DNA from 2 places in the Mycobacterium sp. NPDC006124 genome. Region 2 is predicted to be linked to the other one. Evidence: predicted binding sites of a transcription regulator. Region 2 holds the regulator's gene; the other holds the start of a gene.
The links. The regulator LexA, encoded in region 2, represses DNA repair genes until DNA is damaged. The targets are predictions, from matches to a motif close to CGAACANNTGTTCG.

Region 1: a site for LexA is predicted at 3,243-3,256, ahead of ABZ195_RS22175 (DUF222 domain-containing protein). Genes of this name have one in related genera too.

The regions. Positions count from the first base shown of each region.
Region 1 is NZ_JBEXUA010000012.1:108,013-114,476, reverse strand. Features, by position in the region: gene pks13 (polyketide synthase Pks13) at 1-1,596, shown strand, start outside; gene ABZ195_RS22180 (acyl-CoA carboxylase subunit beta) at 1,605-3,173, shown strand; gene ABZ195_RS22175 (DUF222 domain-containing protein) at 3,309-4,250, shown strand; gene ABZ195_RS22170 (HNH endonuclease signature motif containing protein) at 4,243-4,635, shown strand; gene ABZ195_RS22165 (hypothetical protein) at 4,741-4,875, shown strand; gene ABZ195_RS22160 (MBL fold metallo-hydrolase) at 4,872-5,750, opposite strand; gene ABZ195_RS22155 (hypothetical protein) at 5,773-6,183, shown strand; gene ABZ195_RS22150 (RDD family protein) at 6,180-6,464, shown strand, end outside.
Region 2 is NZ_JBEXUA010000001.1:640,388-646,851, reverse strand. Features, by position in the region: gene ABZ195_RS03070 (PhzF family phenazine biosynthesis protein) at 1-674, shown strand, start outside; gene nrdR (transcriptional regulator NrdR) at 679-1,140, opposite strand; gene ABZ195_RS03060 (LysM peptidoglycan-binding domain-containing protein) at 1,227-1,682, opposite strand; gene lexA (transcriptional repressor LexA) at 1,883-2,551, shown strand; gene ABZ195_RS03050 (hypothetical protein) at 2,559-4,559, opposite strand; gene ABZ195_RS03045 (acyl-CoA dehydrogenase family protein) at 4,710-5,870, opposite strand; gene ABZ195_RS03040 (molybdopterin guanine dinucleotide-containing S/N-oxide reductase) at 6,009-6,464, shown strand, end outside.

The sequences.
Region 1 (6,464 bases), on a different contig from region 2:
TACGAGCCCGAGGACCTCCCCTGGGAGGTGCCGCTCATCGAGCTAGGTCTGGACTCGCTGATGGCGGTCCGGATCAAGAACCGCGTCGAGTACGACTTCGACCTGCCGCCAATCCAATTGACCGCGGTGCGCGACGCCAATCTCTACGCCGTCGAGAAGCTGATCGAGTACGCCATCGAGCACCGTGACGAGGTGGATCAGCTCGCCGAGGTGCAGAAGACGCAGACCGACGAGGAGATCGCCGCCGCGCAGGCCGAGCTCATGGGCGGTGCGACCACCGTCGCCGAGCTCGAGGAGATGCTCACCAAGAAGGCCGCCGAGGCGGAGATCCCCGTGGAGAGTGAAGCTCCCGCTCCGCCACCCGCGCCGATCGAGACGGCCGGGATCGTCCCGCCCCCGCCACCGCCGCCGAGCAACCCGACCGGCCCGGCAGCCGCGGCGAAGACGCCGAACCTGGCCGGTGCGGCACAGGTGCTGAACCAGCAGGCGATCTCGGAGGCACTGAACTCCGACGTGCCGCCGCGTGACGCCGCCGAACGCGTGACGTTCGCGACGTGGGCGATCGTCACCGGGAAGTCGCCGGGCGGCATCTTCAACTCGCTGCGCGAGCTGACCGACTCCGAAGCGCAGAAGATGGCGCAACGCCTGTCGGAGCGCGCCGAGGGCACGATCACCGCCGAGGACGTCAAGAAGGCGCAGACCATCGAGGAGCTGGCCTCCACAGTGCGCGAGTTCCTCGAAGCCGGTGAGCTGGACGGGTTCGTCCGGACCATCCGCGCGGCCGAGCACGACAGCGACGTTCCGGTGTTCGTGTTCCACGCCGCGGGTGGCTCGACGGTGGTCTACGAGCCGCTGCTCAAGCGGCTGCCCGCCGGCGTGCCGATGATCGGACTGGAGCGGGTCGAGGGCACCATCGAGGAGCGGGCCGCCCAGTACGTCCCGAAGTTGTTGGAGCTCAACGGCTGGACCGAGGGCAAGACCGGCAAGCCGTTCATCCTCGCGGGCTGGTCGCTGGGTGGGGCACTGTCCTACGCCTGCGCGATCGGCCTGAAGGAGGCCGGTGCCGACGTACGGTTCGTCGGCCTGATCGACTGCGTGCGACCCGGCGAGCCGATCGACACGTCGACGGAGGGCACCAGGGCCCGCTGGGACCGCTACGCGAAGTTCGCCGAGAAGACCTTCAACGTGCAGATTCCGGCGATCCCCTACGAGGAGCTCGAAAACCTCGACGACGCCGGGCAGGTCGAGTTCGTCCTCAACGCGGTCAAGGATTCCGGCGTGCAGATCCCGGGCGGGATCATCGAGCACCAGCGCACGTCGTACCTCGATCAGCGCGCACTCGACGTCGCCGACATCAAGGATTACGACGGGCACGTCACGCTCTACATGGCCGACCGCTATCACGACGACGCCATCACCTTCGAGCCTGCCTACTCGACGCGGCAGCCCGACGGCGGTTGGGGTGAGTTCGTCTCAGATCTCGAGGTCGTGCACATCGGGGGCGAGCACATTCAGGCCATCGACGAGCCGTACATTGCGAAGGTCGGCGCGCACATGAGTGAGGCGATCAACCGCATCGAGAGCGAGCACAAGTGACCCAGGAAGTGGCCCCCGTCGCCAGCAGAGCCCACACCACCGCCGAGAAGCTCGCCGAGCTCCGTGAACGGTTGGAGCTCGCCAAGGATCCCGGCGACGAGAAGGCCAAGGCCCGACGCGACAAGAAGGGCATCCCCAGCGCCCGCGCCCGGATCTACGATCTGCTGGACCCGGGCAGCTTCCTGGAGATCGGTGCGCTCGCCCGCACTCCCGGTGATCCCAACGCGTTCTACGGCGACGGCGTCGTCACCGGGCACGGCACGATCAACGGTCGTCCGGTGGGCGTGTTCAGCCACGACCAGACGGTGTTCCAGGGTTCGGTCGGGGAGATGTTCGGCCGCAAGGTGGCCAGGTTGATGGAGTGGGTGGCCATGGTGGGCTGCCCGATCATCGGCATCAACGACTCAGGCGGCGCCCGCATCCAGGATGCCGCGACCTCGCTGGCGTGGTACGCCGAGCTTGGCCGGCGCCACGAGATGCTTCGCGGCCTGGTGCCGGAGATCTCGCTGATCTTCGGCAAGTGCGCTGGCGGAGCGGTGTATTCGCCGATCCAGACCGATCTCATCGTCGCCGTGCGCGACCAGGGCTACATGTTCATCACCGGGCCCGACGTGATCAAGGACGTCACCGGCGAAGACGTCACCTTCGACGAGCTCGGCGGCGCCGACGTGCAGGCCCAGCGCGGCAACATCCACAAGGTGGTGGAGTCGGAGAGCGCGGCCTACCAGTACGTGCGCGACTACCTGAGCTTCCTGCCGCCCAACCACTTCGACAGCCCGCCGATCGTCAATCCTGGGCTGGAACCCGAACTCACGCCGACGGACCTCGAGCTCGACACGATCGTGCCGGACTCGGACAACCAGGCCTACGACATGCACGAGATCCTGCTGCGCATCTTCGACGACGGTGACGTCTTCGAGATCGCCGAGCAGCGCAGCCCGTCGATGATCACCGCCTTCGCGCGGGTGGACGGGCATCCCGTCGGCGTCATCGCCAACCAGCCGTTGAACAACGCGGGCGCCGTGGGCAACGAGGCGTCCGACAAGGCGGCCGGGTTCATCCGCTTCTGCGACTCCTTCAACTTGCCGCTGGTGTTCGTCGTCGACACGCCGGGCGCGATGCCTGGCCTCGAGGAGGAGAAGGGCGGCATCATCAAGCGCGGCGGGCGGTTCTTCAACGCCATCGTCGAGGCGGACGTGCCGAAGGTGACGTTCGTCATCCGCAAGGCCTACGGCGGTGGCTACGCAGTGATGGGTTCCAAGCAGCTGTCCGCGGATCTGAACTTCGCGTGGCCGACTGCCCGCATCGCCGTGATCGGCGCCGAGGGTGCTGCGCAGCTTCTGGTGAAGCGTTTCCCGGATCCGACCGCACCCGAGGTGCAGAAGATTCGCGCGGACTTCATCGAGGGCTACAACCTGAATCTGGCCACACCGTGGATCGCCGCCGAGCGCGGTTACATCGACGGCGTCATCGAGCCGCACGAGACCCGTCTGTTGCTGCGCAAGTCCATGCAGCTGCTGCGGGACAAGCAGAGCCGCAACAAGGTGCTGCGCAAGCATGGTTTGACGCCACTCTGACCTCCCTGGCCGGAGTTATCCACAGGTAGCTCGCCGGGTCTTGCGGGGCTCTGATAGCCCGAATACCATCGAACATGTGTTCGATTTATTGGTGGATGCCGCGGCTGGCACCTCGGGTGCCGGGGCGGCGTCGGCGTGGCCCGGGTGGAGTCCGCGGCGTGCGCGCGGCGGGTCGCGGCGATGGCCGCGATGCTCGAGGAGGCCTATGCCGCCTCCGGGTCGGCGAGTCGGGATCAGTGGTGTGTGGACGACTTCGACGCCGTCGCCGCCCACGTCGGGGCGGCGTTGTCCATCACCCCGGGCGCGGGGGCGAACCGGTTGCTGATCGCGGTCTCCCTGCACGAACGGTTCCCCCGGGTGGCCGCGGTCTTCGCCGAGGGACTGATCACCTACGAGGTGTTCCGGACCGTCGTGCAGCGTGGGGCACTGGTCATCGACCCCGACGCGCTGCGGGTGCTGGACGCGTTCCTGGCCGACGCGTTGTCCGGTGGCGAATCCATGTCGGTGGCCACCCTGGACAAGAAGGTCGACGCAGTCGTCGCATCGGTCGACCCGCACGCGGTGCGTCGGACGCAGACCAAGGCCCGGGACCGTTCCGTGGAGATGAGCATCGAGGACGGCAGTGGGTTGGCCAGTGTGCTTGCCTCGGTGTTCGTCACCGACGCCAAGGCGTTCACCGCCCGCCTGGATCTGTTCGCCGCGACGGTGTGTTCTGCTGATCCGCGGACCAGGGCTCAACGTCGCGCCGACGCCTACGGGGCCATCGGTCAGGGCTGGGACCGTCTGCGGCGTCTGTGCGGCCTGGAGTCGTGTGACGCCGCGCAGAACCCGCCGGTGCCCGGGGTGGTGGTCTACGTCATCGCCAGCCAGGACACACTCCCCGAGCCGACCGATTCCACGCCGGAACCGCGCGCCCCAACACCGGCGCCGGAACCGACGCCTGCCGCAGACGCAGACGCAGACGCACCAGTTGAAGGCCGAGGACACCGACGCCGACTCAGGCGCCGCCCTCCCACGGGACGAGCGCACCGCCCTCGACGGCGACCAACCACCCCTGTTCACCAAACCATTGGGTGACCTCACCCTGACCGAGGCGCTCACCCCCACACCCGGATACGTCGCAAAGCTGCGGCCCGCGGCGCTGATGGGCGGGCAACTCATCCCCGGCGCAATCGCCTGCCGCGCCGCCGCCGGGGCGACCCGCACCCGGATCGTGCACCCGGGACTTGCCCCACCCGAACACCGGTACCGGCCGTCGAAGAAGCTGGCCGACTTCATCCGCTGCCGCGACATGACGTGCCGCTTCCCGGGCTGCCAGGTACCCGCCACCCACTGCGACCTCGACCACACCATTCCGTGGCCCTGCGGGCCGACCGCGGCGTCCAACCTCACATGCCTATGCCGCCGGCACCACTTGCTCAAGACGTTTTGGGGCGGCCAAAGCGGTTGGCGGGAACGGTAACTCGGCGACGGCACCGTTCTGTGGACCGCGCCCGACGGCCGAACCCACACCACCACACCGGGCAGCCGACTGCTGTTCCCCGAACTCAGCGCACCCACCGCACCGGTGACCACGACCGGGGTGCCCGTGGCTCACACCGCCGGTCTGACCATGCCCCACCGCAAGACCACCCGCGAACAGGCCCGCGCCACCCGCATCCACCGCGAACGCGATCGCAACGCAGAGTACGAGAATCGTTAGATTCCCGGCAAGTTCAGCCACTCGTCGACCTCGAACCGGTCACCGCGCGCCACCAGTGTTGCGCCGCCGTGGCCGGGATAGTGCGCTGGGATCACAGCCGCGCGCGACCGGGCGGCTTCGGTGAAGACGCGTTTACGGGTCAGCGCGGCCGCGGCGGCGTCGACGTCGAATCCGCAGGGGTCGTCGGGCCGGGCGATCTGAATCGGGCAGTGCGACATGTCGCCCACGAACACCGCCGGCATACCTGCGTCGAGCCACAGCACCGACGATCCCGGGGTGTGACCGGCGGCGCGGCGCAGCCGCAGCGACTCACTGATCTGGAGGTCGTCGGACCACAACTGCATCTGATCGGCGACCGGGAACACGCTGTCGCCGAACACGATTCGCGACCCCTCGGTGGCGCCGGGTCCGTCCGGCGCGAAGAAGCGGTAATCCGCCTCGGGCATCAGGTAGCGCGCGTTGGGGAACGTCGGCACCCACTCGCCGTCGACCAGCCGGGTGTTCCAGCCGACGTGGTCGGTGTGTAGGTGTGTGTTGACCACCACGTCGACCTCGTCGACGGCCACCTCGGCGCGCTCCAGAGCCCCGAGGAAGTCGGTCCTCAGGCCCGCCAGCGGGGGCATGTGCGATCGCTGGCGATCATTGCCGACGCCGGTGTCGACGACGACGGTCAACCCGTCGACCTCCACCACCCAGCTCTGCACGGCGATCCGCCACCGCCGAACGGCCGGATCGAAGAACGTGGGAACCAGGAGCCCGGCCTCGTCCTCCCACGCGCCCGGGGGGGTGAGGCCGAAGAACTCCGTGCCGAGGTCGAACCCCCACTCCACGACCCGCTTCACGGTCGCGTCTCCCAGCTTGATGCGGTCGGACATCCCCCGACACTACGATGCTCAGATGCCCGACCTGCTCGCACTCTTCGACGGCGTGCCGCTCGTCGGTGAGCACGTGCGTCGCGGTCGAGAAGAGGTGCTCAGGCAGCTGCGCGCGACGGTGTCTACCGTGGGTTCTCAGGTGGTGGGCCTCGTTCTCGACGAGATCGACCTCACGGCCCTGGTGCGCGAGCGGGTGGACGTCGACGCGATAGCCGCTGACGTCGACCTCGACGCGATCATCGCCCGCATCGACCTCCTCGGGCTGGCGAACCTGATCATCGAGGGGGTCGACCTGCCGCGAATCATCCGGGAGTCCACGAACTCGGTGACCGCCGAGGTGATGACCGACGTCCGAACCCAGGGGCAACGCGCCGACGACGCGGTCTCCGGTTTCGTCGACCGGATGCTCGGGCGTAGTCGGGAGCCGAGGTGAGCCGCGCCCAAGGCGGCGCAGTGGACCTCGACTCGGCAGACCTCGAGGTCGCGGGCATCGTCAGCAGGGGCGTGGCCGCGTTCGTCGACCTAGTCGTCGCGGGGGTCATCGTCGGCGTGCTGTACCTCGGGGTTGCCTTGGCCCAATTCGTGTTGCAGCCCACGGCGTTTCGCTTCCCTGCGCCCAATGCCTTCTTCTCGACGGCGGTGTCGTTCGCGGTGGCGGTGCTGTATCTCGCCGGCTGCTGGGTCAGCTCCGGCTGCACGGCGGGCGCAGTAGTG
Region 2 (6,464 bases):
GGGTCTTCGCCAACGCCGACGGTGAGTACGGCAACCCGTTGGGTGTCGTCGACGCCAGCCTGGTACCGCCGCCGGACCGGCAACGAGTCGCGGCCCAATTGGGTTACAGCGAAACGATCTTCGTCGACCTGCCATCGGCGGACGCGACGACCACGACGGCGCACGTCTTCACCCCGACGGTGGAACTCCCCTTCGCGGGACACCCGACGGTGGGTGCGTCGTGGTGGCTGAAGGAACGCGGCACTCCCGTCAACACGCTTCAGGTACCCGCGGGGGTGGTGCCGGTGGCCTACGACCGGTACGCCGACGGCGAGTTCACCGCGGTCAGTGCGCGCGCGGACTGGGCGCCCGACTTCGCGATCTACGACATGGGCTCGGTCGACGAGGTGCTTGCCGCCGATCCCGACGACTACCGCGACGCGGTCGAGCACTACATCTGGGCGTGGGTCGACGAAGGCGAGGGACGGATCCGTTCGCGAATGTTCGCCAGCGACCTGGGCATTCCGGAGGACGAGGCCACCGGCGCCGGCGCGGTCCGCATCACCGACCGTCTCGGCCGCGACCTGATCATCACCCAAGGCAAGGGTTCGGAGCTTCGGACGGGGTGGAGCGCAGACGGCTGGGTGACGGTCGCCGGCCGGGTCGTCGACGACGGCGTACGCCGACTCGACTAGGACGTCAGGTCGACGCCACGCCCCGGTGGGCGCGCAGCGCCTCGATCTCGCGTTCGAAGTCTGCCGCCGACGAGAACGACCGGTAGACCGACGCGAAGCGCAAGTAGGCCACTTCGTCCAGGTCGCGAAGCGGGCCGAGAATGGCCAAACCCACCTCGTTGCTGGGGATCTCCGGCGAACCGGCGGCACGCACGGCATCCTCCACCTGCTGGGCCAACAGGTTCAGGGCGTCGTCGTCGACGTCGCGGCCCTGGCAGGCGCGTCGCACACCCTTGATGACCTTTTCGCGGCTGAACGGTTCGGTGACACCGCTGCGCTTGACGACCGCGAGGACGGCGGTCTCGACGGTGGTGAACCGACGGCCACACTCCGGGCAGGACCGGCGGCGTCGAATCGCCTGGCCCTCATCGGCTTCGCGCGAATCCACCACCCGCGAATCGGGATGACGGCAGAACGGACAGTGCATCTCCGCTCCTTCGCCGCACGAACCTACTCCGGTCGCATACGAGCCTACCGTTGCACGGCAGCGATATTGACGGCGCATGCCGGGGATCACCCAACCGGCGCGATGAGCGTCTGCCCGGCGTCGACCGCGGCCGTCTTCAACTCGTTGAGGTCGCGGATCTCGTCGACCACCGCACCCACCGAGGCGTCGGGGGCAATGCGCTGGGCCAGCTGCTCCAGCGATTCGCCGGCCTGGACCTGCACCACGGCGAGCCGCGGCGGGGTGGTGGCGGGCGACTCCGGGGCCGCCATCTCCGCAACGAGTCCGAGCCACACCGTGATGGCGGCCGCGACGAGTGCCAGCAACACGGTCGCCAGCGGGGTGACCTTCTTGCGGCGGTGGGACGCCCGTGACATCAGGACACCGGTGCCCCGGTAGTCGATGGGCGTACCCGCGGGCCGGTGCGGCTGCGGACCGCGCCGCGCACCAGGCGAGGTACGCCGCACCGGCCGCATGGGCCGCACGACGAGGTCGGTGGGGTCTTCTCGGGTGATGATCGTCATCTCGCGGGCCTTTCCAGTGGGTCTCGGTTCGCTCTTGTGTTCGAATGTTAATCGCTCAGGTGTTCGATGACTAGAACACGTGATCGAACTGTTGCAAACCGTAGCGGGACCCACCGACAAGTCCGCGCGTGACGACTGGAGCGCGACACGCGTCGAACACATGTTTGATTCCGTGCCGTGGGGCGACTACATTCGGCGCCATGAGCGACAGCAACGACACGGTTCTGACCGAACGTCAGCGCACCATCCTGGAGGTCATCCGCACGTCGGTGATGACCCGTGGATATCCGCCCAGCATCCGCGAGATCGGCGACGCCGTCGGTTTGACCTCGACGTCGTCGGTCGCCCACCAACTCCGCACGCTGGAGCGCAAGGGCTACCTACGTCGCGACGCGAACCGGCCCCGCGCCGTCGACGTCCGCGCGGTCGACGATCCGTCGCGGCAGCCTCCCGCCACGGTCACCACCGACGTCGCCGGGTCCGACGCACTGCCCGTACCGACGTTCGTGCCAGTCTTGGGCCGCATCGCGGCCGGCGGACCGATCCTGGCCGAGGAAGCCGTCGAAGACGTCTTCCCACTGCCGCGTGAACTCGTCGGCGAGGGTTCCTTGTTCCTGCTGAAGGTGGTCGGCGAATCGATGGTCGACGCAGCGATCTGCGATGGTGACTGGGTCGTGATCCGTCAGCAGAACGTCGCCGACAACGGCGACATCGTGGCGGCCATGATCGACGGCGAGGCCACCGTCAAGACCTTCAAACGCACGAGCGGCCAGGTGTGGTTGATGCCGCACAACCCGGCCTTCGACCCGATTCCCGGCAACGACGCAGCCATCCTCGGCAAGGTGGTCACCGTGATCCGCAAGGTCTAGCTCACCGCTAGCCCTTGGCGAAACCGTTCGTCAGCGCGAATTCCTCACTGGCGAACCATATCTCGGGTTCGACGTCGTCGTACCCGCCGCTGCCCGGTGTCCAATACAGGCCCGTCTTGGTATCGGCCTTGATCGGATACCCGGAGGGGGCGTCACGGTCACCTCGGGCGAGTCGCAGCGACGGCTCGGCCACCACCGGCTCCGCGAGGTGGATGGCCGCATGCCGACCGCTGGGCGGGCCACTGTCGAATTCCGGTTCGGGCTGCGCCTCATCGTCCACGACGGGCTCCTCGACGACGGGCTCGACCATGATGACGGGATCGGCGGTGGTGACGGAATCAGGCTCGTCCAGATCGGAGAACCACGGCGCCTCGGGTTCGTCCCCGGTCGTCGCGACGATCGGTGTCGGGGCGGTGTCGATGGCGTCCTGGTCGTCCGACAGATCGGCTACGAAGCCGTCGTGGGTCTCCCCGTCGGCCGTCGGGGAACCGTCCCCGTGCTCATCGGCGGGCATCGCCCAGCTGCTGCGTCGCCCCTCCGAGTCGGCGCCGTGCTCGCCCACGGGGATGGGTCCGGAGTGTTCCTCCAGGTAGTCGTCCTCGTCGTAATCGTCGTCGTAATCGTCGTCGAACTCGTCGCGCGAGGCGCGGTCATGGCGGCGGCGGTTCAGCAGCACGGCGGCCGCCACCACCCCGATCAGGATCAGCACCGGCACGATGCCCAGCAGCCACCACACGTTGGGCCGGAACCACCCGGACCCGCCGTCCGAGCTCGCGGCGGGGGCGGCCGACGCCTCCGGCGACGTGGCACCGGGCACCTCGAGCCCCTTGAGCTGAGACTGCAGGCTGGCCGGCTCGGTGGTGAACTCGTTGGTCGTCTTGTTCCACGAGACGGCACCGCCGCTGAACTTCTGGGTGACGACGTCGCCGTCGACGCTCTGGTCGGCCGTCGGAGCGCCCAGCTGCCCCGTGGCGCCACCGAGCTTCGTCCAGGCCGCGTTCATCGCCCCCCGCACGATCACCGCGCCGAAGTCGGGCGTCCAGAAGATCACCGGCTTGTCCGCGGCAGCGAAGCTGGCGACCTTGCTCATGGGCGCCAGACCACCGTCGGTTTCGTCGCCGGTGGGGAATCCGAGGTCACCCTCGGGCCCGCCCACGCTTTCGTACTTGGCCAGTACCTGTCCGGTCAGGACGTTGGCGCCCGTCGCGGGGCTGTAGTAGATCTTGCCGCCCGCGAAGTTCTGGCCGGCGCCGTCGGACCCGATGGCGTACTGGTCGCCGTCGGAGGCGCCCAGCGGCCCCAGCGGACCGCCCGCTGCCCTGCGCGCCGTGGCGATGGCCGTCGTCACGTCCCCGGGAATCTCCAGCCCGGCGAGTTGGTCGGCCAGCTCCGGCGGAACGGTGGTGAAGGCGTTGGTCTTGCGGTTCCAGGTGATCTGGCCGCCGGTGAAGGTTTGGCCAATCTCGTCGCCGCGGTAGGTCTCGTCGTCGGTGGGGACGCCGAGCACCCCGGCCGAACCGCCCAGCTTGTCCCACGCGGAGTTGACCGCGCCGCGCACCACGTGCGCACCCGTGTCGGGAGTCCAGAAGATCACCGGACGATCGGCCGCGCTGAAGGTCGTGTTCCGGCTTCCCGGTGCCTTGCCGTCCCCTTCGTCGATGGTCGGAAAGCCGAGGTCGCCGTCGGCCGGCCCGCCCAACGCCTGATACTCGTCGAGGATTGCGCCGGTCATGGCATGCGCACCGGTTTCAGGGGTGAAGAAGATCTTGCCGCCGGCGAAGTTCTGGCCGAAGCCGGCACCCGCCGGATACACGCCGCCGTCCTTGACGCCGAGGGGTCCGGTCGGACCCCCGCCGGCGTCCCAGGCCTGGGTGATCGCGGAGTCGGCGTCGCCCTCGGGCGTGGCCGCCGCGAGGGGTGCGACGAGCAGCACCGCACCCATCACCGCGACGACGACGACGCCTGCGCGTCCGATCGTCCTGCCGAGCCGGGTTCCAAGCCCCGTCATTGCGTGTCCTCCCCAACGAGTTGCGCCGGACTCCCGTGAGTTCCGCGTGCGTCAACTTTGCGTCAGCCGACGTCCATCTTGAGGGATATCCAACCCGTCGGGGCATGTGTCGCGCCAACGGGCCGGCCCAACACGGTGCAGGAAAGTGCGCTAGACACCCAGGCTGCGGCCGATGATCTCCTTCATGATCTCGGTGGTCCCGCCGTAGATCGTCTGAATGCGGGCGTCCAGGAAAGCCCTGGCCACGGGATATTCACGCATGTAGCCATAGCCGCCGTGCAGCTGCAGGCAGCGGTCGTTGAGCTTCACCTGAGCCTCCGTGGCGTACCACTTCGCCATCGCGGCCTGCTCGACGGTCAACTTCTCCTCGAGGTGCAGTCTCACGAACTCGTCGACCATCATCCGGACCACGGTGGCCTCGGTGGCCAGCTCCGCGAGGGTGAACCTGCTGTTTTGGAAGCTTCCGATGGGCTTGCCGAACGCCTTGCGGTCCTTGGCGTACTGCAGCGTCTGCTCGAGCACGGCCTCCATGCCGGCGGCGGCCATGACGGCGATGCTGATGCGCTCCTGGGGCAGGTTCTGCATCAGGTAGACGAATCCCGACCCCTCCTCGCCGAGCAGGTTCTCAGCCGGTACGTGCACGTCGGTGAAGGACAACTCCGCCGTGTCCTGCGCCTCGAGGCCGATCTTGTCGAGATGGCGCCCGCGTTCGAACCCCTCCATCCCCCGCTCGACGACGAGCAGCGAGAAGCCCAGCGCGCCCTTCTCGGGATCGGTGCAGGCGACGACGATGACCAGATCGGCGTTGATGCCGTTGGTGATGAACGTCTTCGAGCCGTTGAGCACCCAGCTGCCGTCCTCCTGCTTGACGGCTCGGGTCTTGATGCCTTGCAGGTCGCTGCCGGTGCCCGGCTCGGTCATGGCGATCGCGGTGATGTACTCACCGGAGCAGAAGCCGGGCAGCCAGCGCTGCTTCTGCTCCTCGGTGGTCAGGCGCAGGAAGTACGGTGCCATGACGTCGTTCTGCAAGGGAAAGCCCAGTCCGCTGAAGCGGCTGGCCGACGTTTCCTCGGTGACGATGACGTTGTAGCGGAAGTCGTCGTTGCCGCCGCCGCCGTACTCCTCGGGCACGGCCATGCCGAGGAACCCCTGCTTGCCGGCCTCCAACCACACCTGCCGGTCGACGATCTTGTTCTTCTCCCACTCGTCGTGGAACGGCGCGACGTGCCGCTCCAGGAACGCGCGGTAGGACTCGCGGAACATGTCGTGCTCCGGCTCGAACAACGTGCGGTCGTACTTGACGGCGCCCATGGCCGACCTCCGTAGGGGGTGAGGGGTGCGAGGTGAGTGGCCTCGACGATATACCACCCAACCGGATGGTTGGCGGATCGCGACCGTGGCGAATTGGTGACCGTCCGCCGATGCCCGCGGCACCCTAGGATCGGCCTGATGGCGAACCCTCCGACGTCACTGACCCACTGGGGTGCGTTCACCGCAGACGTCCGCGACGGCGACATCGCGTCGGTCCAACCGTTCTCCGCCGACGCCGACCCCTCTCCCCTTCTCGGCAATCTCGCGGGCTCGATCCGGCACCGCTCCCGGGTGCAGACACCCGCCATCCGCCGCGGCTGGCTCGAGGACGGGCCAGGCCCCACGACGCGCCGCGGGTCCGACGAGTTCGTGGCCGTGTCGTGGGACGAGCTCACCGAACGGCTCTCCGACGAGCTTCGTCGCATCGTCGACGTCCACGGCAACGAGGCCATCTACGGCGGGTCCTACGGATGGGCCAGTGCCGGCCGCTTCCACCACGCGCAGAGCCAGGTGCACCGGTTCCTCAAGATGCTTGGTGGATATACGTTTTCGCGTCACTCCTACAGCCTGGGTGCGACGGGAGTCATCATGCCG